One region of the Nitrospirillum amazonense genome, then DNA from elsewhere that is predicted to be linked to it. Evidence: riboswitches for the same ligand, from Rfam matches in the RefSeq annotation. Region 1 holds a riboswitch; each other region holds the start of a gene.

Region 1 (5,993 bases):
CCCCCCGGCCGCCATTTTCCAGCCGGCGGCGGATGAGGGCACGGCCCTGGTCCAGCGTCTGGCGCATCAGGGCCAGGATGCCGGCGCGCAGGGCGTCCGGCCGCAGGTTGCCATCCGCCAAGTTGGCCATACGAGTGGTCAGCACCTCGGCCGTGGGCAGTGCCTCCGGCAAGGCGGCGTCATCCAGCGGGGTCGGGGCGGTTTTGGCGACAGGGGACATGGCGCGGCGAATCTCTGACAAAGCCCGGCGGTTCGGGCCGGCCGGGCGGGCACCATCCAGGGTCGGGGTACCAGCACCGCGGCTCCCGGGACGGACCGGGAGTATGGCACAAACTTTTTCCCACGCATCACCCCATGCGCGGCCCGATGCCTTCGCTAGCCGTTTGCCCCCGGACTCCTTTCCGGGCCCAGCCTTTTTCTCGTCGATCACCGCGGCGTCATCGGTTCCCGATGTGCCCCCACCCCTGCCCATATGTCCCATGGCGGCCTCCCGGATATTGTTGTTCCGTTTTCAGGCTTCAGGCTGACTTGGTCCTGACGCGCGCCCCTCCCTGTCTTCGGGCGCACGCTTTACGCCGGTTTATCCCGCCCCCTCCATGCCCCGGCGCGGCAGCAGTCGCGGCACCAGCGACAAACGGCGGGCGTTGGCCGAGGCGGCGCGGTGGATGGGCGCGAGGCCCAGACCGCCCAGGCGACTGGTGGCATGGCTGAAACGGGTGAAGGCGCCGGTGGCGGCGCGCAGGGTGGAGGTGACCAGGCGGCGCTCCGCCGTCACCCAGTCCCCGGGATGCCAGGATGACCAGGCGGCGCGGGCGAATTCACCCAGCGCGTCGACCTGATGGTCGCGCCAGCGCCACCATGCGTCGTGGAAGGCGCGCATGCCCCCCACCAGGGCCAAGGCGGAGTCCGTGAAGGCCTCGACCTTTTCGCGGCCCATGCGTTCGAATTCGGGATTGGTGCCCAGCGCCACCGGGTCGCCACCGGTCTGGGCCAGCAGGCCCAGCCGCGCGGTGATGGTGTGGGCGGAGGCGAAGGCGGTCTCATGCACCCGGGTCGCCACCCGGTCCAGTTCCACCTGGGCCCGTTTCAAATGCATGGCCTCCGGCGTGCCGGGAATGACCATGCCGATGCGCCCCTTGCCCGCCCTTTTGGCCGGACGCGGGGCGGTGGGGTAAGGGATATGCCGATCCGGCATGGTGAGCGCTCCCTTATGTTGCGCCGCGATAGTGCGCTGCAACATTATGGGAAACGCTTCGCCGCGTCCATAAAGTAAGTGGGAACCGGCCCTCGATCCAAAGTCTAAGGACCGCTACGGGGTAGAGTATCGGCCGCCCGGTGTAAGGGCGGCACGGGGCAAAACCCGCACCGCCGCCCACTTGGGCAGTACCTCAGCCGACAGCGGCGGCCAGACCGGCGGCCAGATCGTCGCGCAGGTCGTCCGCGTCCTCCAGTCCCACGGAGAAACGCAGGGTGCCGGGGCTGATGCCCACCTTGGCCTTTTCCTCATCGGTCAGGCGCTGGTGGGTGGTGGTGGCGTTGTGGGTGATCAGGCTCTTGGCGTCGCCCAGGTTGTTGGAGATCTTGATGATCTTCAGCGCGTTCAGCAGGCGGAACGCCGCCGCCTTCCCGCCCCTGACGTCGAAGGTGACCAGGGTGCCGCCGGCCTTCATCTGGCGCATGGCCAGTTCATGCTGCGGGTGGCTGGGCAAGCCGGGGTACAGCACCGTCTCCACCGCCGGGTGGCTTTCCAGGAATTGGGCCAGCGCCAGGGCAGAGGCGGCCTGAGCGTTGACGCGCAGTTCCAGCGTCTCCAGGCCCTTCAGCAGCACCCAGGCGTTGAAGGGGCTCATGGACGGGCCGGTGTGACGCAGGACGGGGGAGATCAGGGCCGCCACCTCGTCATCGCACAGCACGGCACCGCCCAGGCAGCGGCCCTGGCCATCGATATGCTTGGTGGCGGAATAGACGACCACGTCGGCGCCCATGTCCTTGGGGCGCTGCAGCACCGGGGTGGCGAAGACGTTGTCGACCACCACGCGGGCACCGGCCTTGTGCGCCAGGTCGGCCACGGCCGCCACGTCCACCACCTGCATGGTGGGGTTGCTGGGGCTTTCCAGGAAGACGACGGTGGCCGGGGTGGACAGGGCTTCTTCCCACTGCTTCAGGTCGGTGCCCTCCACGAGGGTGCACTGGATGCCGTAGCGCGGTGCCAGATCCTTGATGATGTAGAGACAGGAGCCGAACAGCGCGTGCGGCGCCACCACCCGGTCACCGGCCTTCAGCAGGCCCATGACCGCCAGGTTGACGGCCGCCATGCCGCTGGCCGTGGCGATACAGCGGGCAAACCCCTCATAGCCGGCCAGCCGTTCCTCCAGCATGGCCACGGTGGGGTTGCGGAAGCGGGAATAGACGAAGCGCGAGCCGTCGTTGACGAAGGCGGCCTCGGCCTCCTCGGCACTGCCGTAGATGAAACCCGAGGTGAGGAACAGGGCTTCGGAGGTTTCCTCGAAGCCGCTGCGGCGGGTGCCGCCGTGCACCAACTGGGTACGGGGGCGCAAGGTGGCCGGGGAACTGGGATTGTCAGGCGTCTGGCCCATGGCCGTCACTCCGATAAGGCAACCGCGACCGGCAAAGGGCGGCAGCGTGGTCGGTGTACCTTATGTACGGCCCGACCTTTTAGCAGCTTATTTAGCGTGGCCTGCAAGCCGGTCAGCAAATCACCACGTGGATCGGTTTTAGGCCCGCCTCTGGGCAAGCGTCAACGGCCACCTTGTCATCGCGACAATGCGCCGGGCGGCTTGGCGCACGGTCCAGGGAACGGCCGGGGCGGCGGCCGATTACACCAGCAGGACGCGGTTTGCCTGGGGCGTCTGGAAGCGCCCCGGGGGCACTGGGGCCATAATGCCCGGTTGCCGGCCGGCCGCTTCCGTGCTAGTCCCGCGCGCGTCAGTCCGCGTCGGCGGAATAGCTGATTTGCTTTTACCGGGAGTCCCAGACCTATGTCCGATGAGACCAGCCTGAACGGCGCCGCCCCCAATGGGAGCACCGACGGCGGCAATGGCGCCACCGCCACTGAAGGCGCCGGCATGCTGCCGCTGGTGGTCAATGCCCAGTACGTCCGGGATCTGTCGTTCGAGAACCCGAACGCCCCCGCCAGCCTGATGAACGCCCAGCAGCCCAAGGTCGACCTGCAGGTCGATGTGCAGGCCCGCAACGTGGCGGAGAACGTGCACGAGGTGGCGCTGAACATCCGTGCCGAGGCCAGCCACGAAGGCCGCACCGCCTTCATCGTCGAGCTGTCGTACGCCGGCATCTTCTCCATGCCGCCCATGCCGCTGGACCAGACCCGCGCCGTGCTGCTGATCGAGGCGCCGCGCCTGCTGTTCCCCTTCGCCCGTTCCATCGTGTCGGATGCCGTTCGCGATGGCGGCTTCCCGCCGCTGATGCTGCAGCCCCTGGACTTCGTGGATCTCTATCGCCGCCAGGTGCTGGCGTCGGAGAAGCCGGAAGACATGGCCCAGGCCTGATCCCAAGGCCAGTCACTGACCAGGAGAGCCGCCCGGCGCCCCACGGCCCGGGCGGTTTTCTTTTGGGCTTTCAGCCGCGCGCGGCGCGAATAAGCGCGTCCACCGTCACGGCGTCGGCGCCGGCGGGTACGGCCACCAGGGGCAGGCCGTAAGCGCCCAGGCTGGACAGGGTTTCGGCCGTGCCGGCCACCACATCCCAATCGCTGGTGCTGGCCTTCAGCGCGCCGTGCGCCTCGCGCGCCGTGGCGGCCAGCGTCACCTCCAGCCCCAGGGTTTCCAAGGCGCCGGCCAGACGGGCCAGCGCGCCACCAACCAGCAGAACCCGGAGCGTGGAGACGGGGCGCTTGCGCGGCACCCTGGCCACCAGTTGCCGCGCCTCTTCCGCCGCGGCCAGGATACGGGCGGCGAAGTCCTGTTCCTGTCCGCCGGCGGGCAGGTCCGCCGCCAGCAGGGTGGAATAGCCGTGGATGGCCGTCAGCAGGTTGTTGAGGTCATGCAGGAAGGTGGCGGGAACCAGCCGGCCATCGGCATCCCCCTTGCCGTCAGCTGGCAATACCCATCTCCACCGCGCGCATCACCGCCTGGGTGCGGTTCTTGGCGCCCAGCTTGCGGCAGATGCCCCGCACGTGCAGCTTCACCGTCACTTCTTCCAGTTCCAGCGAACGCGCGATCTCCTTATTGGAGCGGCCTTGCAGAAGGTAGTCCAGCACCTCGCGCTCACGCCGGGTGAAGCTGGCGCCGTCGGCCGTGTCGGCGGTGTTGACGTCGGCCGGGATGAAGCGCTCTCCCGCCAGCATGGTCTGGATGGCGGACAGCAATTCCGTGGCACTCAGGGTCTTGGGCAGGAAACCGACGGCACCCCGGGTAAAGGCGCCCCGGATCTCATCCGGCCGGGCCAGGCCCGACATCAGCGCCACCTTCAGCAGGGGGAATTCGGTGCGCACGCGCTGCAGGCCGTCCAGTCCGTTCATCCCCGGCATGCGCAGGTCCAGGATCAGCAGGTCGATGGCCTTGTCCTGCCGCAGGGCGGCGACGGCCTCGTCCACGCTGGCGGCCCCTACGACGACCGCGCCCGGCGCCTGTCTTTCGATGTGAGAAGACAACGCGTCGCGCACCAGACCATGGTCATCGGCAATCAATAAGCGCATGTGAGACGACCCCCGCGGTTGCTCTATCCAAAAGGATAGACCAATAACCCCTGCTATTTGAACCTTTTTTCAGCGTCGGCAAGGGTTGCGCAAGCAGAAATTTCTTATCGAACGTAATGGAATGTGACCAGTTCTCAATTAAGCCGATGAAACCACGGAAAACCGTGGATCTTGGTTAATGCGCAGTTCATTTCCAAAACAGTGTTTTTACTGATAATAAAAAATGGTGCCATCGCACAGCAATGGCACCCTTGATATCAATACTGGAATTCTTCTTACTGGTTCATGCTCTCGAAGAATTCGGAATTCTGCTTGCTCTGCTTGAGCTTGTCGATCAGGAATTCCACCGCATCGGTGGCACCCATCGGGTTCAAGATACGGCGTAGGATCCACATCTTGGCCATGGTGCCCTTTTCCACCAGCAGCTCTTCCTTGCGGGTGCCCGACTTCTGGATGTCGATAGCCGGGAAGACGCGCTTGTCCGACAGCTTGCGGTCCAGGACGATTTCCGAGTTACCGGTGCCCTTGAACTCTTCGAAGATGACCTCGTCCATGCGCGAGCCGGTGTCGATCAACGCGGTGGCGATGATGGTCAGGCTGCCACCTTCCTCGATGTTGCGGGCGGCGCCGAAGAAGCGCTTGGGCCGCTGCAAGGCGTTTGCGTCCACACCGCCGGTCAGCACCTTGCCGGAAGACGGCACTACGGTGTTGTAGGCGCGGGCCAGGCGGGTGATGCTGTCCAGCAGGATGACAACGTCGCGCTTATGCTCGACCAAGCGCTTGGCCTTCTCCAGCACCATTTCCGTCACCTGGACGTGGCGGGTCGCCGGCTCGTCAAAGGTGGAGCTGATGACCTCGCCCCGGACGGAGCGGGCCATGTCGGTCACTTCTTCCGGACGCTCATCGATCAGCAGGACGATGAGGTAGACCTCGGGGTGGTTGGTGGCGATGGAGTGGGCGATGTTCTGCAACATCACCGTCTTGCCGGTGCGGGGCGGCGCCACGATCAGGGCGCGCTGGCCCTTGCCCAGCGGGGCCACCAGGTCGATGACCCGGGTGGTCATGTCCTTCTTGTTGCGGACCGGATCCTCGATTTCCAGTTTCAGCCGCTCTTCCGGATAGAGCGGGGTCAGGTTGTCGAAGTTGATGCGGTGACGCACCTTGTCGGGGTGGTCGAAGTTGATCGAGCCGACCTTCAGCAGGGCGAAGTAGCGCTCACCGTCCTTGGGCGAGCGGATCTGGCCTTCCACCGTGTCGCCGGTGCGCAGGCCGAAGCGGCGCACCTGGCTGGGACTGACGTAGATGTCGTCGGGGCCCG
Region 2 (5,993 bases), 690 kb from region 1:
ACCTGACCATCGGGCCCGACGGCCTGGTCAACGACGCGCATTTCGACGGCCGCGGCTGCGCCATCAGCCAGGCCAGCGCCTCGCTGATGACCGAGACGCTGAAGGGCAAGACGGAAGCGGAGGCCGAGGCGCTGTTTGGCCACTTCCATGACATGTGCACCAAGGACGACCATGAACACACCGACCACGGGCACCTGGACCCGGAGGCGGTGGAGAAGCTGGACGTGCTGTCGGGCGTGCGGGAATTCCCCATGCGTGTGAAGTGCGCGACCCTGGCCTGGCACACCATGCACGCCGCCCTCGAGGGCGATGAGAAGACGACGACGGAGTGAGCGAGATGTCTGGAGCCGAACGACCCATCGCGCCGGATGTTACGCTGCAGGCGCCGGCCACCATCCCGGATGAGGACAAGCTGCCCCCGGACGCCCCTCTGGCGGACCGCGTGACGGAGGCGCTGAAGACCGTCTACGACCCGGAAATCCCAGTAAACATCTATGAGCTGGGCCTGATCTACCGCTGCGACATCGACGCGGAAGGCCAGGTCGAGATCGACATGACCCTGACCGCCCCCGGCTGCCCCGTGGCGGGCGAGATGCCGGGCCAGGTGCAGGGCGTCGTCGGCAGCGTCGATGGGGTCAAGGACGTGACCGTGAACCTGGTGTGGGAACCTGCCTGGAACCCCAGCCTGATGTCCGACGAGGCGCGCGTCGCCCTCAATATGTTCTGACGTGTGGAGAGAATCATGAGCCGCATGGAACGCCCGAAAGCGATGAGCCTGACCGACGCCGCCGCGACCCGCGTCAAGGAGATCATGGCCCAGCGCGAGACGCCGGCCGTGGGACTGCGCGTCGGCGTGAAGGCGCGCGGCTGCTCCGGCCTCAGCTATTTCGTCGAATACGCCGACGCCAAGAAGCCCTTCGAGGAAGTGGTGGAGGAGAAGGGTGTCACCCTGCTGCTCGACCCTGCCTCCACCATGTTCCTGCTGGGCACGGAGATGGACTACAAGGAAGACAAGTTCCAGTCGGGCTTCGTCTTCACCAACCCGAATGAGAAGGGCCGCTGCGGCTGCGGCGAGAGCTTCACGGTCTGATTTTTCTGCGTGCTGTCGTGCAGGGACGCTGGCACGACGGCGAAGCCGTCCTCAGGGCTGGTTGGCGCTGCCCAGATTGCTGACGGCCATATCCAGCTCGCCCAGGTCGATGGCCGCCATCTCGACCATGACATAGGAAGCGGGCGGGAAACGGGCCATCAGCTTGTTGCGGAAGTCGCGGGGACCGGCGGCGTAGCCGTGGACGACACGGGCGCCGCTCTTGCCGCCGCCCAGGCCCGTCACCAGGCTGATCCGCGCCTCGAACAGGGTGTCGCCCTGCGACCAGGCCTGGGAGAACAGGTTCAGGTGGCGCGGAATCACCTGCTGCAGCGTGCCACGTCGGGCCTCGACATCGCGGGCGCGGGTGGCAATCTCTTCCAGCTCCCCATCCAGGTCCTGCAGCGCCGTGCGCAGTTCCCCTTCCTGCAGGCGGGCCTGGCGCAGGCTGGCGGCCGCCTTGTTGCGCTCCTCCACCGCGGCGCTGACCCGCCGCTCGGTCTTGCGCACCTCGGTGATCAGCCGCTTCAGCGACCAGGCCATGATGGCGCCGCCCACCGCCAAGGCGCAGACGTGGCCGGGGCTGGGGTTGGCGTAGGCTTCCGCCAGGGCGTCGGACAGCATCATGGGACAGGGTTCCTCGAGGGGTCTCTTCAGCTCGGCCGCACAACCCCGCGCTGCGCGCCGGGGGGGCTCGAGCCCTGGACTTGCCGCACGTTGGTGACGCTGTAGCCGTCGGCCAGGGCGAATTCCTGCTGCAGGGCGGTGCGGGCCTCCATCTCCGTGCGGGCCCAGACGCGGGCACGGTGCAGGTGACGCCACAGCGGGCAGATCGATTCCATGCCCGCGACCACGCCGTTGGTCAGCGCGCTGTTGCTGATGTCGGCGGAATAGAGCGCCAGGCCGCTGGCCGAGGGGCCGCCCAGGTCATGCCAGACCTCCACCCGCCGCCGCTCAAACTCCTCACATTCCTTTTCCAGGCGCTGGAGGTTGCTGGTCTCGCGAAAGCGCAGGGCAATGCGCGCGTCGCGCACCCGGGCGGTGTCCCGGTTGGCCGCCGTCACCTTTTCCGCCGTGCGCCGGATCTGCTCGATTTCCTTTTTCACCTTGGCGTGGCGGGCGATCATCTCATAGACGTCGTTGATGACCAGACGCAGCAGTTCCAGCAGCACTACCCCCGCCAGGATGGCGCCCACGATGGTTATGATCACCAGATCCGGTTTCTCGATGTGCACCAGCGCCTCGGCTTTCGGGGGATGAACGGTCGCGCTATCGCATGGAAGTCCACTTCAAGGTTGTACGGTCAATTAGCCGTTAACGGGCCCTAAATCCGAAATTTTAAATAAAATCTTCCGTATAGGGCCCATCACAACTTGTCAGGAGAGATTTACGCGGCGGCCGCGTGGGCCACGTCGCGGATGTCGGCCACCAGTTGGTCCACGCGTTCCGGCTGGGTATCCCAGGCGAACATGAAGCGGGCGCCGCCGCCGATGAAGGTGTAGAAGCGCCAGCCGCGCGCCCGCAGGCCCTCCAGCACCGCCGCCGGGGCCATCAGGAACACGGCGTTGGCCTGGACCGGAAACAGGGGCGCCACGCCCGGCACCCCCACCAGGCCCGCCGCCAGACGCTGGGCCCCCGCGTTGGCATGGGCGGCGTTGCGCAGCCAGGCGCCGTTTTCCAGCATGCGCACCCACGGGGCGGACAGGAAGCGCATCTTGGACGCCAACTGGCCCGCCTGCTTGCAGCGATAATCGAAATCCTCCGCCAGGGCCCTGTCGAAGAACAGGATGGCCTCGCCCACCGCCATGCCGTTCTTGGTGCCGCCGAAGCACAGCACGTCCACCCCCGACTTCCAGGTCATCTCCGCCGGCGAACAGCCCAGGCTGGCGCAAGCGTTGGCGAAGCGGGCGCCATCCATGTGCAAACGCAGGCCCAGGTCGCGGCAGACGGCGGAGATGGCGCGGATCTCATCCAGGCTGTAGACCTGCCCGGTCTCTGTCGGTTGGGTGATGGTGACGGCGCGGGGCTTGGGGAAATGAATGTCCGACCGGCCGGTGGCCAGCGCCCGGATGGCATCCGGCGTCAGCTTGCCGTCCGCCGTCTGCGCCACCAGCAGCTTGGACCCGTTGGAGAAGAACTCCGGCGCGCCGCATTCATCCGTCTCCACATGGGCGGAGGCCGAGCAGATGACGCTGTGATAGGACTGGCACAGCGAGGCCAGGGCCAGCGAGTTGGCCGCCGTGCCGTTGAAGGCGAAGAACACGTCGCAGGGGGTGCCGAACAGCTGGCGGAAGGCGTCGGCGGCCTTCGCCGTCCACACATCCTCGCCATAGGCGGCAGCGTGGCCGCTGTTGGCCTCCGCCATGGCGGCCCAGGCTTCCGGACAGACACCGGAATAATTGTCGCTGGCGAACTGCTGAGCGGCGAATTGGGCGGGTAGCGTGTCAGTGGTCATGGGGAACGCAGCCTTCATGGTCTCAAGTCTCGACCAAGAGCGAAACGGACTCACGTGGCTGCTTCCCGTTCATTGCCGGATCGGCCACATCCTTCCCCTCTGGGGGAAGCGCCACCTTGCCGGGTAAGCAGGTTGGCGTTGAGCGTCAGCCCAACTCTTGATGCACGGGGCAGAGGGATAACCGTTGGCGACGGCGGGCGCAAGCCCCCTGAGGCCGGTGCGGTGTCATGGGTGACCTTCGGCGCGGGACCGCCGGGACCGGCTGCCGGCGACGGCGGTCTCAGCCGCCAGCCGCAGCGGGGGTCATGCCCATGCCGCGTGGCACGCCCCGCGTGGCGGCGGGTGGGCGCACCGGCAGGGGCTTGGGCCCGGCGGGAACCGGCGGTTCCACCGCCGCCCCCTCATCCGCCACGTGGCTCCCCATCAGGTCACCAAGGGGCTCATCCTCCGCCGGCGGTTCCACCGGCGCGGCACCGTCAACGGCGGGCCCCTCGTCACCCAGCGAGATGGGCAGCACGCTGCTGATGATATAGCCGCCCTCACTGGCAAGGCGGTTGGTGACCAGCGCGCGGAAGTCGGCCTCCGTCGGGGCGTAGCCGTGCACCACCCCGGCCTCGGCCATGCCACCCACGGCGCGGCCCACATGGCGGGGCGCCACCACGTTGCGCAGGTGCGCCTCATACAGGTGGTCACCCTGCGCCCACTCAAGGGAGACCAGGTTCAGCGGCCGGGGCGTAGCCTGGCGCAGCACCGCCATGCGGTTCTGCACCTCATCCGTCCTGCGCGCGATCTCGCGCAGCGCCTCCTCCCCCTCCTCCAGGGCTTGAAGCAGCTGCTCCTCCTGCTGGCGGGCGACGCGCAGGTCGGCGGCGGCCTCGTTCTTTTCGTCCACCGTGGCGGCGATGCGCCTTTCCGTTTCCCGGATCTTGAACAGGATGCGGCGGACGGAGAAGGCCAGGAAGGCCCCGCCGATGGCCAGGATGATGAACACCATGAAGTTGAGGTTGCTGTAACCGCCCGTCATCAGCGCACCATGCGCCGGTGCGGTCGCACCAGGCGGGACTGCGCCGCCGACCGGCCGGCGGCCGCCGCCTCCGCCACCGCCTTGAAGCCCTGGGCGGCGCGCAGATTGTTGACGGTGAAACCATCCTTGGGACTGAAGGCCAGCAGCAGGCGGGATCGGGCCTGCCGCTCATTCCCCGCCCATACCCGGACACGGTGGGTGTAGCGCCAGAGGGGACAGATCTCCTCCATCCCCGCCGCCGCCCGTTCCATCAGGCTGCGGCTGTTCAGGTCCGCCAGGTAAAGCTGGTCGTCCAGGGTGGCGTCCCCCACCTCATGCCACACCTCCACCCGCCGCCGCTCCAGTTCCTCGCACTCCTGTTCCATGCGGTGCAGGATGGTGTTGAGGCGGAAGCGTTCGGCGTTGCGCCGGTCGCGCAGGGCGGCATTGGCCCGGTTGGTCGCCCACAGGTTTTCCGTGGTGCGGCGCGTCTGCTGGATCTCATACTTGATGCGACGGTATTTCGCCGCCCATTCGTAGATGTCCACGATCACCAGGCGCAGCACTTCCAGCAGCGCGATGGCGGCCACAACGGCGCCCGCGACCGACAATACCACCAGATCCGACTGGACGACCTGCACGGGGACCTACCCTGACTTACCTCTCCCGCTCATGTCCGAACGATACAGCCTAAGGCCGTAGTCGGCCTGCCCAAAATACCCGCCTAAGTCATCTGGACAGGCCCCCTGCCCAACCGGGGAGGGCAGATGCATGAGGTCCCCACCGGCATCCGCCGGATGCCCCGTCGCCCCCTTATCGCGCCCCGGGGGCAAAGGGGGGGTTGGCGTGGCGCGGCGCCCTCCCCTATCCTGGCCGCCAACCATAATTCCAACGGAAACCCACCCCATGGACAGCCGCCTCGACACGGCCACGCCCCACGCCATCCACCTTCGCGATTACGCCCCGCCGGCGTGGCTGATCGACACCGTGGATCTGCATGTCGATTTGCGGGAGGAGGCGGCCACCATCCGCTCCACCCTGACCGTGCGGCGCAACCCGGCCTCGGGGCCGGCCTCGGGGCCCGCCTCGGGGAATGCCGCCGCCGCGCTGGACCTGGACGGCCAGGAACTGGAACTGCTGGCCGTGCGCGTGGACAACCGCCTGCTGGGGCCCGACGATTACACCCTGACGCCGGAACGGCTGACCCTGGCCGGTCTCGCCGACCACGCCACGGTGGAGATCACCACCCGCACCCGGCCGCAGGACAACACGGCGCTGGAGGGGCTGTACAAGTCATCCGGCAACTACTGCACCCAGTGCGAGGCGGAAGGCTTCCGCAAGATCACCTATTTCCTGGACCGCCCGGACGTGATGGCGCGCTACACCACCACCATCGAGGCGGAGCGGGCGCGCTATCCCGTGCTGCTGTCCAACGGCAACCTGACGGC
Region 3 (5,993 bases), on a different contig from region 1:
CTGCCCGCCGCCTCGCGGCGGCAACGCCCCTGCTTTGCCTGCTGCTCACCCCCGCGACGGGGTCCGCCGCCACGGACGAACCTGCCCCCTTCGTTCCGCAATTCGACAAGGACGATCGGCTGACCTTCCCCGCCGACTACCGGGAATGGGTCTATGTCACCACCGGCATCGACATGGCCTATGGCCCGGCCATGCGCATGGGCCATTCCATGTTCGACAACGTCTTCGTGAACCGCGAGGCCTACCTGGCCTTCAAACAGACCGGCACCTGGCCGGAGAAAACCACCTTCGTGCTGGAGGTGCGCGGCGCGGCGGACAAAGGCTCCATCAACAAGTCCGGCCATTTCCAGACGTCGGAGGTCATGGGGCTGGAGGTTCATGTGAAAGACACCGCCCGCTTCCACGACGACGGCTGGGGCTTTTATTCCTTTGACGCGGGCGACGCGGCACCCCGGCCCGCGGAGCAGTTGCCGGTGGAGCAGAGCTGTTACAGCTGCCACCGGGAGCATGGGGCGGTGAACACTACTTTCGTGCAATTCTATCCGACCCTGCGCCCCATCGCCGAGGCCAAGAAAACCTTCAGCGCCGCATACCTGGCCGAAAAACCCTAGAGCAGAAGGCGATCAGGTGGGGTCGCCTGACCGTGTAAATCCGCTCTATTATGAATAGGTTAAGGGCAAGATACGATCATGGCTGATTGTATCTTGCTCTTGGCGGCGCCTGCTGCCGGCCGGGGCGACCGCGGGCCGGGGCGTCCTTCCTGGCCTTTGTGACGTATTCTGACACGGCGCCGTTGCCGTCGTGTCGGGGATGGACTATCAGTGCGCTTCGGCAGATAAAAGCGCGGTCATGAAGCCCGGCCTGATCCCCTCCTTGGACCCGTCCCTTTCCGATTCTCCGCCGGCGGCGGCGGGAGGGTCGGCCCCATCCCGCACGGCCGGCCGGCCCCAGGACAGCACCCGGGAACGGCTGATCGACCAGGCGCACACCCTGCTGGCCCAGGGCGGCCTGAAGGCATTGAGCGTCCGCAACTTGGCCGCCGCCGCCGGCCTGTCCACCAGCGCCGTCCCCTATCACCTGGGCGACAAAGACCGCCTGACCCAAGCGGTGTTCCTGGCCGCGGCAGAGCGTGACCGTCAAGCTTGGGCACAGTTCCGGGTATCGCTGGGCGATGGCGGCCTGCCCGTCCACGCCCTGGCCGATGCGCTGGTGGTGCAGGCGCTGGACCTGTCGTCACGCCAGGGCACCATCGAGTTGGTATGGTACGAGCTGATCCACCAGGCCCGCCATACCCCCGCCCTGCGCCCCATCCTGACGCAATGGTATGAAGAGCGGCGCAGCCACTATCGCGACCTGTTCGCACTGGCCGGCCTGCCCATCCATATCGCCGACATCATGACCCATTATCTGGTGGGCGACCGCTCCACCCTGCTGGTGGCCGGCGGCGCATCGGGCCTCGCCCTATCGGTTGTGGAGAACATCCGCCACCTGTGCGAACCGGAAGAAGGCCGCGGCGCCCTGTGGCATGAGCGCCTGCGCCGTCCCGGCAGCACGGGCGACGGCGGCGGTGAACCGGTGGGCGAGACGGAACGGCGCATCATCGCCGCCGCCGTGGCCACCATCATCGACCAGGGCGTGGCCGCCGTGACCCATCGCGCGGTGGCGCAGCGGGCGGGCGTCTCTCTCTCCTCCACCACCTATTACTTCCGCTCGCGCGGCGACATCATCCGCCGCGCCTTCCAGTTCATCCATGAGGAGCTGCGGCGCGAAATCCCGGCGGTGAATCGCGAACCGCCACCGCTGGACATCTTCCTGCGGGCCGTGGCCGACAACATGCTGACCCCGGTGGAGGGCGGGCGCATCGCCGGCCGCAACACCACCCACGCCATGGGCGACTTCGCGCTGGAGGCCTGCCGGGACGCCAGCCTCGTGCCGTTGTACCTGGCCTTCCGCCAGGGCCGCGGCTCCCGCATCCGCGCGGCGCTGGATTACGTGGTGGGCCCGCAGGCCTCCCTCTCCCCCTTTCAGGCGCAAATCGTGTCCACCTGGATGCAGGGGCGCGCGCAGATCCTGCACGCCATGGACGACCCGCCCGGTGTCGCCGGCCCCGATATCGACGGCTACGCCGCCGAGATGATCGTCCTGCTGCGCTACCTGCAGCCGGCGATGCCCAAGACCTGACAAGAAAGCCCTGACGTCAAAAGGCCAGGCGCCCCAGGTGGCGGCCGGCCAGAACCCAGGCGCGGGCGGCTGCCAGTTGTTCGCCGTCCAGGACCCGCCGCAGATGGGTCACCCGGCGCACATGCTGCCGGCTTTCCAGCACCGTGTAGATATGGGTGTACACGCCGTGGTGACGGTGGATGACGGCGTAGGTGCGGGCGACACAGTCCGGCACGCCAGCAAGGGGCATGCGCTCTTCCCGCAGCAGATGTACGGCATCCCCCGGATGGCTGCTGATGCCCGGGGCGGTGCCCAAGACCGGGGCCGGCGGTTCTTCCTCCGCCTGCGCAATGGTACCGGGCGTGCTTAGCGGGAAGGCGGCGGGAATATGCACGGGATGTCCACTCCAAACGGAGCGGATCCGGCATGATGCGACCATACGCTGCGACCCACTTGGTTGCCGCCGCCCGGGAACCGGGGGCCGCCACATCTCCGCGCGGACGCGGAAACCACCTTGCCTGGGCTGGCAGGTTGGTGCGGGACGCCGGCCCCGCTCCTGATGCAACAGTGCCGGCACGAACACCGGCGCGTTGTGGATACCCGCAACCGTCAGCCCTGGCAAGCGGCCATTTGGGCATGACGGCCCCAGTCGTCCGGCGTCCAGTGCGGCGCCAGAACCAGGGCGCGGCCGGTGGCGACGATGTCGCCGTCCCGCCCACTGTCATGAATACGGCACACCGTGGCCAAGTCCACCAGCCGCTTTTCGGGCCGCAGGCGGGTGATGGCCACGGTGGCGGACAGCGCCGCATCCAAGGGTACCCGGCGCCAGAACACCGTGTCTTGCTTCAGGTAGTTGGTGCCCGGCCCCGGCAGGTGGACGCCCAGCAGGAAGGAGAAGAGGCTCAGCACCAGCGGCTCGCGCAGGCGATGGCCGGTTAGGCGTTCATAAAGCGCCAGATCCTGGTCCGCGTATAGGCGGGTGACCTGGGCGGCGGCGCCCGGCGGCGGCTCGCGCCAGTCCTCATCCGGCGCCAGCGGCGCCAGGGTGGCCACGCCGTCACACACGACCTGGCCGTCCGTCCGCCGCTGGGCCACCAGACGCACGTGGGCGCCGTCTTGCGGATCGGCGCGGAAGGTCAGCACCTCGTCCGCGTACGCGGGGGCGGGGAAGGTCACGGCCAAGCGGGCCAGGGGCTGGCCGGGCTGCGCGTCGGCGGCCAGGCCGCGCAGCAGGGCGCACAGCAGGGCGCCGTGGGCCACAGTGCGGCCGAAGCGGGTGCGGGCCGCATGGTCCGGGTCCACATGAATGGGGTTATCATCGCCCGACAGCCGGGCGAAGGCGTGGAAGTCATCCTGGCTCAGGGTGCGCGTGAGGATCACGAGGCCAGATCCAGGCCCGGCGGCGGCACCAGGCGGTGCTTCTGGATCTTGCCGGCGGCGGTGCGGGGGAAATCCTCCACCAGCACGAACCGGCGCGGCACCTTGTAGCCGGCCAGCAGCCCCCGGCAATGCCTGGCCAGGCTGTCGATGTCGGTGCCGGGCTGGGCGCGGACATGGGCATGCCCCACCTCCCCCCACACCGGGTCGGGCACGGCCACCACCGCAACCTCCAGCACACCGGGATGGCGCAGCAGGGCGTTCTCCACCTCCACCGGATAGACGTTCTCCCCGCCCGAGATGAACATCTCCTTCAACCGCCCCACGGGGTAATAGTAGCCGTCCTCGTCCTGGCGCACCAAATCGCCGGTGCGTAGCCAACCGTCGGGGGAAAAGGCGGCGGCCGTGGCCGCCGGCTGGCGCCAATAGCCCGGCGTGACCGCGGCCCCCTTCACCCACACCTCACCCACTTGCCCGGCGGGCACGTCCCGCCCGGCCCCATCCACCACCCGCACCCGGCATAGAATCTGCGGCTTGCCGATGGAGCCCACCTTGGCGGCGGCCCCGGCCGGGTCGTTCAGGAACAGGGTGGGCCCTGTCTCCGTCATGCCCATGCCGTTGCACACGAACGCGCCGCGCTCAATGAAGCGGCGGGCCAGCGCATCCTCCAGCGGGGCGCCGCCGCAAGCCCAGCGCCGCACGGCGCCCAAGTCCGTGGTCCTGAAGCGGGGATGCAAGGCCAGCTGGCGATAGACGGCGGGCACGCCGAAGAAGGTGGTGATGCGGCCCTGGGCGATCAGCTCCAGGACAGCGCCGGCGTCGAATTGCGGCTGCACCAGCACCTCGCCCCCCGCCATCAGCAGCGGCAGAGTGTGCAGGTTGATGCCGGCGGTGTGGAACAGCGGCAGGTAGTTCAGGGTGCGGTCGTTCTCCGACAAATCCACGCCCTGGCGCAGGTTGACGTAGTTCGCCATGGCCATGCCGTAGGTGTAGAGCACGGCCTTCGGCTCACCGGTCGTGCCGGAGGTGTAGAGCAGGTACCAGACATCGTCGGCCGGCCAGACTTCGCGGCAGGGCAACGGCGGCTGCTTCGCCACCCGGTCCTCGAAATCATCGTCCACATCGACATGGGCCAGATCGACATGGGCCAGCCCGCCGGCCAGGGCTTGGGCCGTGGCCCTGTCCTCGGCCCCATGGAACAGCAGCCGGGGTTGGCAATCGGCCAGCACGGGAGCCAGTTCCGCCGCCGGCATGCGCCAATTCAACGGCACCAGCAGGCAGCCCAGCTTGGCGCAAGCGAACAGCAGCGTGAAGAAGTCTGGTCGGTTGCGGCACAGCACCGCCACCCTGTCACCGGGTTCGGCGCCCAGGGCGGCCAGCAGGCTGGCGGCACGCGCGGCGCGATCGTCCAGGCCGGCATAGGTCAGCGCCCCGGCAGCGGACCCAACCGCGGTCAGGTCCACCAGGGCCCTGCGGTCCGGCGACAGCCGGGCGCGCTGCGCCGTCAGGTCGAACAGATCCCACATGGTTCGGCGCCAAGCGCCCCGCTCCCTCATCGTTCCGGTTCAGAAATGATCCAGGCGACTTAAGGCTTGGTTACTTACGGCTTCAGCCCCCGGGCGATGAAGTCGGCCGCCTCCGCCGCGACTTCCGCCGCCGGGCGGTCATCGCCCCAGACGGCGTAGCGCTGGCCGATGAAGACGCTGACGCCGATCAAGGCCCAGGCCCGCACCTCCACGTCGCCCTCGCGGATTTCCCCCCGTTTCTTGGCCGACTCCAAATTGTTGATATAGCCGTCGGCGAACACCTGATAGTAGCGCCGGTAGGCATCCTCGGCAACGAACTGCGCCTCCATCACGATGCGGTAGAGGTTGCGGTGCGCGCGCACGAACTCGATGAACGCCTCCAGGCCCAGGCGTTCCGCCGTCAGCCGGTCAGGCGCGTGGGCCACCCGCTCCGCGATCCAGCGGCGGGTCAGCGCGCCCATATCCTCCACCAGCGCGCGGAATAGCGATTCCTTGCTGTCGAAGTAGGTGTAGAAGGTGCCCAGGGCCACAGCCGCGCGCTGGGTGATGCCGCTGACCGACGCCTCGTGGAAGCCGCGCTCACCGAATTCCAGGGCGGCGGCGTCCAGCAGTTTGCGCAAAGTACGCTTACCCCGCTCGGTCCGCGGCGTTTTATCGGCGGCCGCTTCCCCAGGCGCCGCCTCGGTCTCAGCGCCCTCGACCCCACCGCCCTGCGTCATGGCATCGGTTTCGCCATCGCCGACAGCCCGCTTCGCCGCCTCGGGTGAACGCGCCATGCCCCAACCTCCCTCTCTCGCTTTTCGGAACTTGAACGTTGACTCAACTTTCATCTTACGGCAAGCATGACGGCGGGAGGATGATCCGCCGACGCTACCGTCGGTGGATACCACGAAGCGCGGAAAACACCGATGCACGAACTGGGGCGACAGG

Evidence for each region. Region 1 has a riboswitch for S-adenosylmethionine ahead of metZ (O-succinylhomoserine sulfhydrylase). Riboswitches for the same ligand answer to the same signal wherever they lie in the genome.
Region 2: it holds a riboswitch for S-adenosylmethionine, as region 1 does, so the genes downstream of both, P5F91_RS10805 (threonine aldolase family protein) here and metZ (O-succinylhomoserine sulfhydrylase) in region 1, are expected to answer to the same signal.
Region 3: it holds a riboswitch for S-adenosylmethionine, as region 1 does, so the genes downstream of both, P5F91_RS02450 (hypothetical protein) here and metZ (O-succinylhomoserine sulfhydrylase) in region 1, are expected to answer to the same signal.

Annotation. Positions count from the first base shown of each region.
Region 1 is NZ_JARPAF010000002.1:334,937-340,929, forward strand. It holds gene P5F91_RS07590 ([protein-PII] uridylyltransferase) at 1-220, opposite strand, end outside; gene P5F91_RS07595 (hypothetical protein) at 581-1,195, opposite strand; gene metZ (O-succinylhomoserine sulfhydrylase) at 1,389-2,597, opposite strand; SAM riboswitch at 2,657-2,734, opposite strand; gene secB (protein-export chaperone SecB) at 3,000-3,527, shown strand; gene P5F91_RS07610 (hypothetical protein) at 3,598-4,080, opposite strand; gene P5F91_RS07615 (response regulator transcription factor) at 4,070-4,675, opposite strand; gene rho (transcription termination factor Rho) at 4,951-5,993, opposite strand, start outside.
Region 2 is NZ_JARPAF010000002.1:1,023,170-1,029,162, reverse strand. It holds gene sufU (Fe-S cluster assembly sulfur transfer protein SufU) at 1-332, shown strand, start outside; gene P5F91_RS10825 (SUF system Fe-S cluster assembly protein) at 338-727, shown strand; gene P5F91_RS10820 (HesB/IscA family protein) at 743-1,090, shown strand; gene P5F91_RS10815 (hypothetical protein) at 1,142-1,714, opposite strand; gene P5F91_RS10810 (hypothetical protein) at 1,741-2,298, opposite strand; gene P5F91_RS10805 (threonine aldolase family protein) at 2,475-3,542, opposite strand; SAM-I-IV-variant riboswitch at 3,601-3,711, opposite strand; gene P5F91_RS10800 (hypothetical protein) at 3,823-4,566, opposite strand; gene P5F91_RS10795 (hypothetical protein) at 4,566-5,186, opposite strand; gene pepN (aminopeptidase N) at 5,452-5,993, shown strand, end outside.
Region 3 is NZ_JARPAF010000001.1:592,840-598,832, reverse strand. It holds gene P5F91_RS02460 (cytochrome P460 family protein) at 1-611, shown strand, start outside; gene P5F91_RS02455 (TetR/AcrR family transcriptional regulator) at 850-2,181, shown strand; gene P5F91_RS02450 (hypothetical protein) at 2,198-2,554, opposite strand; SAM-I-IV-variant riboswitch at 2,604-2,728, opposite strand; gene P5F91_RS02445 (MaoC/PaaZ C-terminal domain-containing protein) at 2,770-3,540, opposite strand; gene P5F91_RS02440 (AMP-binding protein) at 3,537-5,063, opposite strand; gene P5F91_RS02435 (TetR/AcrR family transcriptional regulator) at 5,138-5,839, opposite strand.